DNA from 2 places in the Erwinia sp. genome. Region 1 is predicted to be linked to the other one. Evidence: predicted binding sites of a transcription regulator. Region 1 holds the regulator's gene; the other holds the start of a gene.
What was found. Region 1 encodes PurR, which represses purine synthesis genes. Its sites were predicted from a motif close to CANGCAAACGTTTGCNTG; they were not measured.
Positions count from the first base shown of each region.

Region 1 (4,632 bases):
TATCCGTTAAACCCTGCCTGCCCGGTTCGCTCTCAGGCGAGCCGGGCCGCTATCCTGAAAGATTTGCGCAAAATATTTGCCTGCTGCTTTAAAAGGCTCGTTTTTTGCGTCTGCACTTGTTAGAATCCACGGTTTGTTGCGCAACAGGCTCTTCCGTCGGCATGACGTCCTTCTCAGGCCTGTTCCGCTACCCTGATTCCCTCCTGATGTAACCATTCCGCAACAAATTATGCGCAACTTATACCAGGATTATCATCATTCCAGGCAATCGTTTAACAAACCGCTTTTCAGTCACTTACTGAACAGCGCAGGAGTCTTTTTCCATGGCAACTATAAAAGATGTGGCCAAACGCGCCGGTGTTTCCACCACTACGGTGTCCCACGTCATTAATAAAACCCGCTTCGTCGCCGAAGAGACGCGGGAAGCCGTCTGGGCAGCGATCAAAGCGCTGCATTATTCGCCCAGCGCCGTGGCCCGCAGCCTGAAGGTCAATAATACCAAAACCATTGGCCTGCTCGCGACGTCCAGCGAAGCGCCCTATTTCGCCGAAATTATTGAGGCGGTTGAACACAGCTGTTTTGCCAAAGGCTATACGCTGATTTTGGGCAACGCGCATAACGAGCTGCAAAAGCAGCAGGCCTATCTGTCGATGATGGCGCAAAAGCGTGTCGACGGTCTGCTGGTTATGTGCGCCGAATACCCGGATGAGCTGATCAAAATGTTGGAAGACCACCGTAACATCCCCATGGTCGTTATGGACTGGGGCGAGTCGCGCGGCGATTTTACCGACACCATTCTCGATAACGCTTTTGAAGGCGGTTATCTGGCGGGACGCTATCTTATCGATCGCGGTCATCGTGATATTGGTGTGATCCCGGGCCATATGGAGCGCAATACCGGCGGCGGCCGTCATGCCGGGTTCCTGAAGGCGCTGACGGAAGCGGGGATCACGCTGCGCGAAGAGTGGCTGGTTCAGGGCGATTTCGAGCCGGAGTCAGGCTATCGCGCTATGCAGCAGCTGCTGGCACAAAAACAGCGTCCTACCGCGGTGTTCTGTGGCGGTGATGTAATGGCGATGGGCGCTATTTGCGCAGCGGATGAAATGGGCCTGCGCGTGCCGCAGGATATTTCAGTGATCGGGTATGATAACGTGCGCAACTCGCGCTATTTTACGCCTGCGCTGACGACCGTCCACCAGCCAAAAGAGCGCCTGGGTGCCACAGCGTTCAATATGCTGCTCGATCGCATTACCAGCAAACGCGAGGAGCCGCAGACGATTGAAGTGCATCCGACGCTGATTGAGCGCCGTTCCGTAGCGGACGGCCCCTTCCTCGACTATCGTCGTTAAGCTTGCGGGCGGCAGCCAGCCGCCCGCTTTTACCCCTCCCGCAGCCATTCGCTGTTCAGCGTTTCTGTCTCACCTAAATAATCCAGTAGCCAGAGCAGTGCGGGTGATGCCTGTTGTTCAGACCAGCTGACGCAACAGGGGCTGTCCGGAAAAGGCGGATCCAACTTTAGTTCACACAGCGACCCATTTTGTAGCAGCGGTTGCGCAAGATGCCCCGGCACCATCCCCACGCACAGCCCGGCCAGCAGGCAATCAAACGCGCTCTCCCAGTCCGGCGCAACCAGTCGCCGCTGATTATCCAGAGTCCAGGTGGTTCTTTTCGGCAGCGCACGCGAGGTGTCTTCCAGCACCAGCGAAGGCCATTCGCGGATGGCCTCCTCGCTGACCTTTTCCCTGTGTTGCGCAAGCGGATGATCGGCCCTGACCACGCAGCGCCAGTTCAGCATGCCCATGTTGCGGAAAGCGAAACGTCCACCGACCGGGATGGCCTGCGTTGCGCCTATCGCCACATCTACCCGACCATCGGCCAGAGCGTCCCATACGCCGTTAAACACCTCGGGCGAGAGATGCAGCTCCATATCCGGAAAGTGCCGGTAAAAATCCACCACCAGCTGGCGCGTCCTCGCCGTTTTAACGATGCGGTCGACAGCGATATTCAGCTGGCCGCGCCAGCCGTTGGCGACCTGCTGGCACTGACGGCGCGTGGCAAGCATTTTTTTGATAACACTCCGTCCTTCCTGAATAAACAGCTCGCCTGCTGCCGTCAGCACGACGTCCCGGTGGCGCCGCTCGAATAGCGGCACCGCCAGCCACTCTTCCAGCTGACGCACGGTATAACTAATGGCGGAGGGGACGCGATGCAGCTCCACGGCGGCGGCAGTAAAGCTGCCCGTTCTGGCCACCGCATCAATCACCTCAAGTGAGTGTTCTGACCACATAATCTGCCTGCAAATTTTTTGAACGCAAGACGCAAATATTAGCGTTTCACAACCGCTACTGCACTCTTTTACACTGCCGTCCGCTATTCACCTGATAAAAAGAGCGAACTCTCATGCCTTCGAAAGGATTTTTACTTTACCTCGCGCTGCTTAGCGTTGCGGGTTTTCTTGCCACCGATATGTATCTGCCAGCCTTTACCGCCATGCAGCAGGATTTGCAAACCGAAGCGGGCGTGATCGGCGCCAGTTTGAGTGTGTTCCTGGCAGGTTTTGCCAGCGCGCAGCTGTTCTGGGGCCCTCTTTCCGATCGCATCGGCCGCAAACCGGTGCTGTTAATGGGGCTGGGGCTGTTCGCCGTCAGCTGTGGAGCCATGTGGTGGGCGGAATCTACGACCATGCTGCTGACGCTGCGCTTTTTGCAGGCGGTGGGCATTTGTGCCGCCGCTGTCAGCTGGCAGGCGCTAGTGATCGATCGCTATTCCGGCGCGCAGGCTAACCGCGTGTTTGCCACGATTATGCCGCTGGTGGCGCTGTCGCCAGCACTGGCCCCGCTGCTGGGTGCATGGTTGCTGAATCACTTTGCCTGGCGGTCAATTTTTGTCGCGCTGCTGCTGCTGGCCGTGATCCTGCTGATCGCCACGCTGTTTCTTCCGGCGCCTGCCCCTAAAGCTCATCAGCAAGAAGCGAAAGTTGGTTTCTTTACCCTGCTGAAGTCGCCTGTCTGGAGCGGTAACGTGCTGATTTATGCGGCCTGCTCCGCCAGCTTTTTCGCCTGGCTGACCGGTTCGCCGTTCATTCTGGCGGAACTGGGCATGTCCCCGGGTGATATTGGCCTTAGCTATGTGCCGCAGACGCTGGCCTTTCTCGCAGGGGGTTACGGCTGCCGTTCACTGCTGAAGCAAACCGAAGGCGCTTCGCTGCTGCCGTGGCTGCTGGCGCTGTATGCGCTCAGCGTGGGGGCTTTTTTCATTGCTGCACAGGTAGAGACGCCTTCAACGTGGGCACTGCTGTTGCCGTTTTGTGGGATGGCGCTGGCCAACGGGGCTATCTACCCTATTGTGGTGTCAAACGCGCTGCTGCCTTTTCCGCAGGCCAGCGGTAAAGCGGCCGCTCTGCAAAATATGCTGCAGCTTGGCCTCTGCTTTGTGGCCAGCATGATTGTTTCCGGCTTTATCGCCAACCCTCTCGCCACCACGTCGCTGGTGATGCTTAGTACGATTTTCCTGACGCTTATTGGCTACGTTTTGCAACGGGCGAAGGTCGCCAACGCTCCCCTGACCCACGCGCAAAGCCGTCGTTAACTGCCTGAATCTATTTAGTTAGCGTCCTAACGATAAGGCGTTGAATATTGCCTGAGGTGAGCATATACTCATTTTCAGGCAATAAATAATAACAACTTTGCATCACTTTTGAGTCCTGACAGGGTTGTCCGGGTGTTCTCTTTTGTGGCAAACATCCTCCCACTCTGTAGGTTTCAGTTCAATCCTCTGTAACGCCGGATATCAGGCGCGCGGTCAAGCGTGCGTGTTCTCAAACCCTGTAGAAATTGACTACTCTTTTTCTCAGGTTTCAATCACGAAGGGTGATGGAGAAGCTATGAGTTCATCGTGTATAGAAGAAGTGAGCCTGGAGGAGAATCAGTGGTATCGAATCACCCAGGAAATGTTGCGCCAGGCCGATGTTGAAATCAACGGCACCCGCCCCTGGGATATTCAGGTAACCCAGCCCGACTTTTTTAAGCGCGTGATGCAGGAAGGATCGCTGGGTCTGGGCGAAAGCTACATGGACGGCTGGTGGGAGTGCGAGCGGCTGGATATGTTTTTTCATCGCGTGCTGCTGGCCAAACTGGATCAGCAACTGCCCCATCACTTTAAAGATACGCTGCGCATTGCCGCCGCCCGCCTCACTAATCTGCAATCGCGCAAGCGTGCCTGGATTGTCGGCAAGGAGCACTACGACCTCGGCAACGATCTTTTTACGCTGATGCTCGATCCTTATATGCAGTATTCCTGCGGCTATTGGAAAGAAGCGGACACGCTGGAGCAGGCTCAGCAAGCTAAATTAAAAATGATTTGCGAAAAGCTGCAGCTGGAGCCCGGCATGTCGCTGCTGGATATTGGCTGCGGCTGGGGTGGATTAGCGGCCTATGCGGCTCGGTATTACGGCGTTAAAGTATCGGGCGTCACTATTTCCGCCGAGCAGCAGAAGCTGGCGCAGCAACGCTGTGAAGGACTGGACGTTACCATTCTGCTTCAGGACTACCGCGATCTTGACCAACAGTTCGATCGCATCGTATCGGTTGGAATGTTCGAACACGTCGGGCCAAAAAATTACGCCACCTACTT
Region 1 is NZ_DALZCD010000048.1:15,250-19,881, reverse strand. It holds gene purR (HTH-type transcriptional repressor PurR) at 324-1,349, shown strand; gene punR (DNA-binding transcriptional activator PunR) at 1,379-2,287, opposite strand; gene punC (purine nucleoside transporter PunC) at 2,401-3,588, shown strand; gene cfa (cyclopropane fatty acyl phospholipid synthase) at 3,884-4,632, shown strand, end outside.

Region 2 (4,632 bases), on a different contig from region 1:
TGCGGTGGCGATGGTGATCCTCTATGCACAACTGCGCGATCCCACGGTGATGCTATTTACCGGCGCAGTGATGGGGATGTTCGTTAACGGCATGATTGGTGGCTACGGCGCACTGATTTCTGATACCTATCCCGTGCAGGTTCGTGCGACGGCGCAGAATGTTTTATTTAATTTGGGGCGGGGTGTTGGCGGTTTTGGCCCACTGGTTATCGGGCTGCTGGCGATGCAGTTCTCCTTTACGGCGGCGATCACGCTATTGGCTCTGATCTATCTGCTGGATATTTTTGCCACGCTGTTTTTACTGCCTAAGACGCAGGGCAGTGAGGATTCGCTGGGCGCGATCGGCTAATCGGGCAAGGGAACGACCGGTACCATGCCGGGCGCACGTGCAAAATAGCGGCTGTTTTCTGGCGTGGCTGACTTACCGATACGGGAAGCCAGCAAAAACCGCCGGGTTCAACAGCCCGGCCGGGATTACCCGGCTTTACAGGCTCAGGCTTTATCGGCGGGTTAGCTGCCAGCCTTTCTGCCGCCACAGCTCGGGCAACTGCGCCATATCCTCAAAAGACGTGACCAGCGGATGATCCAGCGGCTTATTGTGGGCATCCGCGCAGTAGTAGAACACCGGGATGCCCGCCGCGATGCCAGCTTTGGCGCCCGCTTCGGAATCATCTACAAGGATGCACTGCTCCAGCGGGATGCCCATCTGTTCTGCCGCATACGCCATCAGCGCCGGATCGGGCTTCCAGCGTGAAATTGTATAGCCGCTGTACAACCGGTCATCAAAATAGTCGAGCATGCCGGTCAGCCCCAGTGAATGCTGCATTTTCGGTACGGTGCCATTCGAGACCACGCACATGGGCACGTTAATCTGCTCCAACAGAGCTTTTGCACCCGCAACAGGTTGTAGCTGTTCCTCAAAAAGGCGTGCTACTTCCTGGCGGTAAGCCGGTTCCAGCTCTTCGACGCTGGCACTGAGATCGTAAGCGGCGGTTACATCGGCAATAATGTCATAGAGCTTTACACCCTTATACTTTTCAAACATTTCCTGCAGGGATAGCCCGACACCATAGCGTGCAAACGTATTGACGTAAGCCTGGGTACAGAGCAGCTCGCTATCCACCAGCGTGCCGTCACAGTCAAAAAAGATACAGCTAACAGACATGGGTTCATCCTTAACGAAGGGGCGTGCTTTTACTTTACCCGCCGAAAGGGAAAACGCGACCGGAAAGATGAAATTTCCGTTAACGGCAGTGAACGCAGGGTTAACCAGGCGCAATCGGTTGCGAAAAAACCCTGATGCCGTCTGGCAAATTAAAATTTATCGTTTAGGATAGCCGACGATAACTTTTCTCCGTTTTGGAATCTTATATGAACAACTCAGGTCTACTGCAGCGGATCTTCAAACTACAGGAACACGGCACGACGGTGCGAACGGAAGTGATTGCCGGTTTTACCACCTTCCTGACCATGGTCTATATCGTTTTCGTGAATCCGCAGATCCTCGGCGTAGCCGGCATGAATACGCAAGCGGTATTCGTGACGACCTGCCTGATCGCCGCCGGAGGCAGTATTCTGATGGGGCTTGTCGCCAACCTGCCGGTAGCGCTCGCCCCCGCCATGGGCCTGAATGCCTTTTTTGCTTTTGTCGTGGTCGGCGCGATGGGTGTTTCCTGGCAGACCGGCATGGGCGCTATCTTCTGGGGTGCCGTAGGGCTGCTGCTGCTGACCATTTTCCGGGTGCGCTACTGGATGATTTCCAATATTCCGGTCAGCCTGCGCGTGGGCATTACCGCCGGTATCGGCCTGTTTATCGCGATGATTGGTCTGAAGAATGCCGGTATCGTGGTGGCGAACAAAGAGACGCTGGTGGCCGTAGGGGATTTAACCTCGCATAGCGTGCTGCTTGGGGCTTTAGGCTTCTTTATTATCGCCGTGCTGGCCTCGCGCAATATTCATATTGCGGTGCTGGTTTCTATTGTGGTTACCACGCTGATCGGTCTGGCACTGGGTGACGTGAAGTTCAACGGCGTGTTTTCTATGCCTGCGGGGATGACGTCCATTCTGGGCGAGGTCGACCTTAAAGGTTCGCTGAATATCGGCATGGCGGGGATTATCTTCTCCTTTATGCTGGTAAACCTGTTTGACTCTTCCGGCACGCTGATTGGCGTGACGGACAAAGCCGGGCTGACCGACGAAAAAGGCACGTTTCCACGCATGAAACAGGCGCTTTACGTTGACAGTATCAGTTCGGTTGCAGGCGCTTATATCGGCACCTCTTCCGTTACCGCCTATATTGAAAGCTCTTCCGGCGTTTCTATTGGTGGACGCACCGGGCTGGTGGCCGTTGTGACAGGCTTGCTGTTCCTGCTGGTGATGTTCCTGTCGCCGCTGGCGGGCATGGTGCCTGCTTATGCCGCGGCTGGCGCGCTGATTTATGTGGGCGTGCTGATGACTTCCAGCCTGGCGCGCGTGAAGTGGGACGATCTGACCGAGGCGGTTCCGGCCTTTGTCACCACCGTAATGATGCCTTTCAGTTTTTCCATTACCGAGGGTATTGCGCTGGGCTTTATTTCTTACTGCGTGATGAAACTGGGCACCGGCCGCTGGCGCGAAATTTCGCCGTGCGTCATCGTGGTGGCCATCCTGTTCGTGTTAAAAATCGTCTTTATCGACGCGCACTGATCTGAACGGGCCGCTGGCCCGTTTTTTTTGGCTGGGCTAAAGCGTCATGGCTTTTCCCGGCGGCAGGCTGACCAGTCGGAGCGCTCGCGACCCTGTCGTGTGCCCACCTGCCGGGACAGTCTGCAACCCTTTCCAGCCCGCATCGTCCACTTCCCACAGCGAGAGCCGGTCACAACCATGAGAATGGGCGCAGGACCAGATAATCAGCGGTTCCACATCGGAAAAGGCTTCTATTTGCGGCTGCAGAAGCGAACGTAATCGTCCGGCAGCAGGATGTAGCCTTAACGACTCTTTTTCCGGGTTATCGGTTAGTTTCAGTATGCTTTGACGTATCGTCCAGAGCTGGGTTGCTGCCTCGTCCGGATCGGTTTGTGCCTGAACCCAGGCCTTTTCAGCCGGCGAAATTTCACGCGAATACTGTTCCAGTGCCTGTCGGCTGTGCGCGCGCACTATCTCCATGTCTAACCCGACACCGCCATCCTCCCCGGCCAGCAGGACGCCAACAATATTGCTCGCATAGGCGATGCTAAAATCGGGCAGCTGTGGATCGGCAAAGTGGGGACGCCCGTTTGGTGACAGCCGAATTTCAGGCAGTGGCGCAATACCATAAAGGTGCAGCAGCATTTCCGCCAGCAGCATGCGGGCCGTCAGGAAGCGCGTTTGCCGTCTTTCCGGCAATTTTCTGGCGCTCTCTATTGTCTGTTGAGAAAGTTGGCGCTGCGGGGGAGAAATATCTGTCAGGATCCAGCGTGCAAAATGGCTGCCCATCTGTCGCTCCGTGAAAAAAGAGTGAACGCTCTTTATTATTGTAAGAAATTTACTGGCAAATGACAGATAATTTTAGCCATTTCCCACTAAAGCAGGATAAATATTAACGGTGGAAAGACCGAGTTCGAGAATGAATTTTATTAATTTTTAATGTATTTATTAGTCTGTTTTAATTTGAATGCTTCCCTGTAATATTACTTTGTCCGAGCTGGAAGAGATCACACCTTACTCTTAATAATAGTGTAAGGTGTCAATAAATCTGAAAAGCTATTTTTAATTATAAATTGAAGTTGATCCCTGGAAGGGGAATAGTGTAACTTTCTCTGCCACTCATGGGTGATGGATTTTATTAATTATTAATAATGTTAGGGAAAACAAACCGTTATTTTGCAGGGAAGCGGTTCAATATTTGCAGACGAAATGGTTGGGGAAAGCTTTGCTAACCTCCGCCTGTCCGGCCTGGGCCGTCGCTCTGGCGTCGATACTGTTTTTTACTCTGCTACTGACCTTTATCCTTTACGGCACGTTCACGATTAACGTTAACGGTGAAATCATCTCATTACCGCACGCTATCACCCTGTTTGCACCACAGCAGGGGATTATTACTAAAGCCTGGGCTGAAAATGGCCAGCGCGTAAAAAAGGGCGATCGCCTTTATCAAATTGATGTCAGTCGCATTAGCTCAACCGGTAATGTCAGCGCGCGTTCAGTCGAAGCGATTAATCAGCAGATTACGCTATCGGAAACGATTATTTCCCGGCTTCAAAACAAAGCGATCGCGCTAAAGAATTTGCAGCATCAGTTGGAACAGTACCGTGTAGCCCATCAAAAATCACAGAAGCTGATTTATGATGCCGCAAAGGGCCTGAAGGAAATGCGGAAAAGCATGACGAATTACGGTGACTATTTATGTAAGGGACTCATTAGCAAAGAGCAGTTTGCGAACCAGCGCTACTTTTTTATCAGCAGCAGAACGCCTGGCAAAGCCTGAACACCCAGGCAATCCAGGCGTCTTTGCAAATCAGTAAGCTGGAAAGCGAATCGATCACCAAAGGCATTGAGCATGATAACCAGATTTCGCAGTATCAGGCGCAGCGATCTGATGCGTCAGCTCGCAGAAGGAGATGCCAGCGGCACACTGTTGATCCTCGCCCCAGTGAGGGCAAAATCGAAAATATG
Region 2 is NZ_DALZCD010000167.1:4,735-9,366, reverse strand. It holds partial or broken gene RTK32_RS13875 (MFS transporter) at 1-349, shown strand, start outside; gene yieH (6-phosphogluconate phosphatase) at 500-1,165, opposite strand; gene RTK32_RS13865 (NCS2 family permease) at 1,372-2,685, shown strand; gene RTK32_RS13860 (4'-phosphopantetheinyl transferase superfamily protein) at 2,722-3,453, opposite strand; gene RTK32_RS13855 (biotin/lipoyl-binding protein) at 3,890-4,444, shown strand.
Region 2: RTK32_RS13865 (NCS2 family permease) is a predicted target of PurR. The motif match lies at 1,273-1,290, and genes of this name have one in related genera.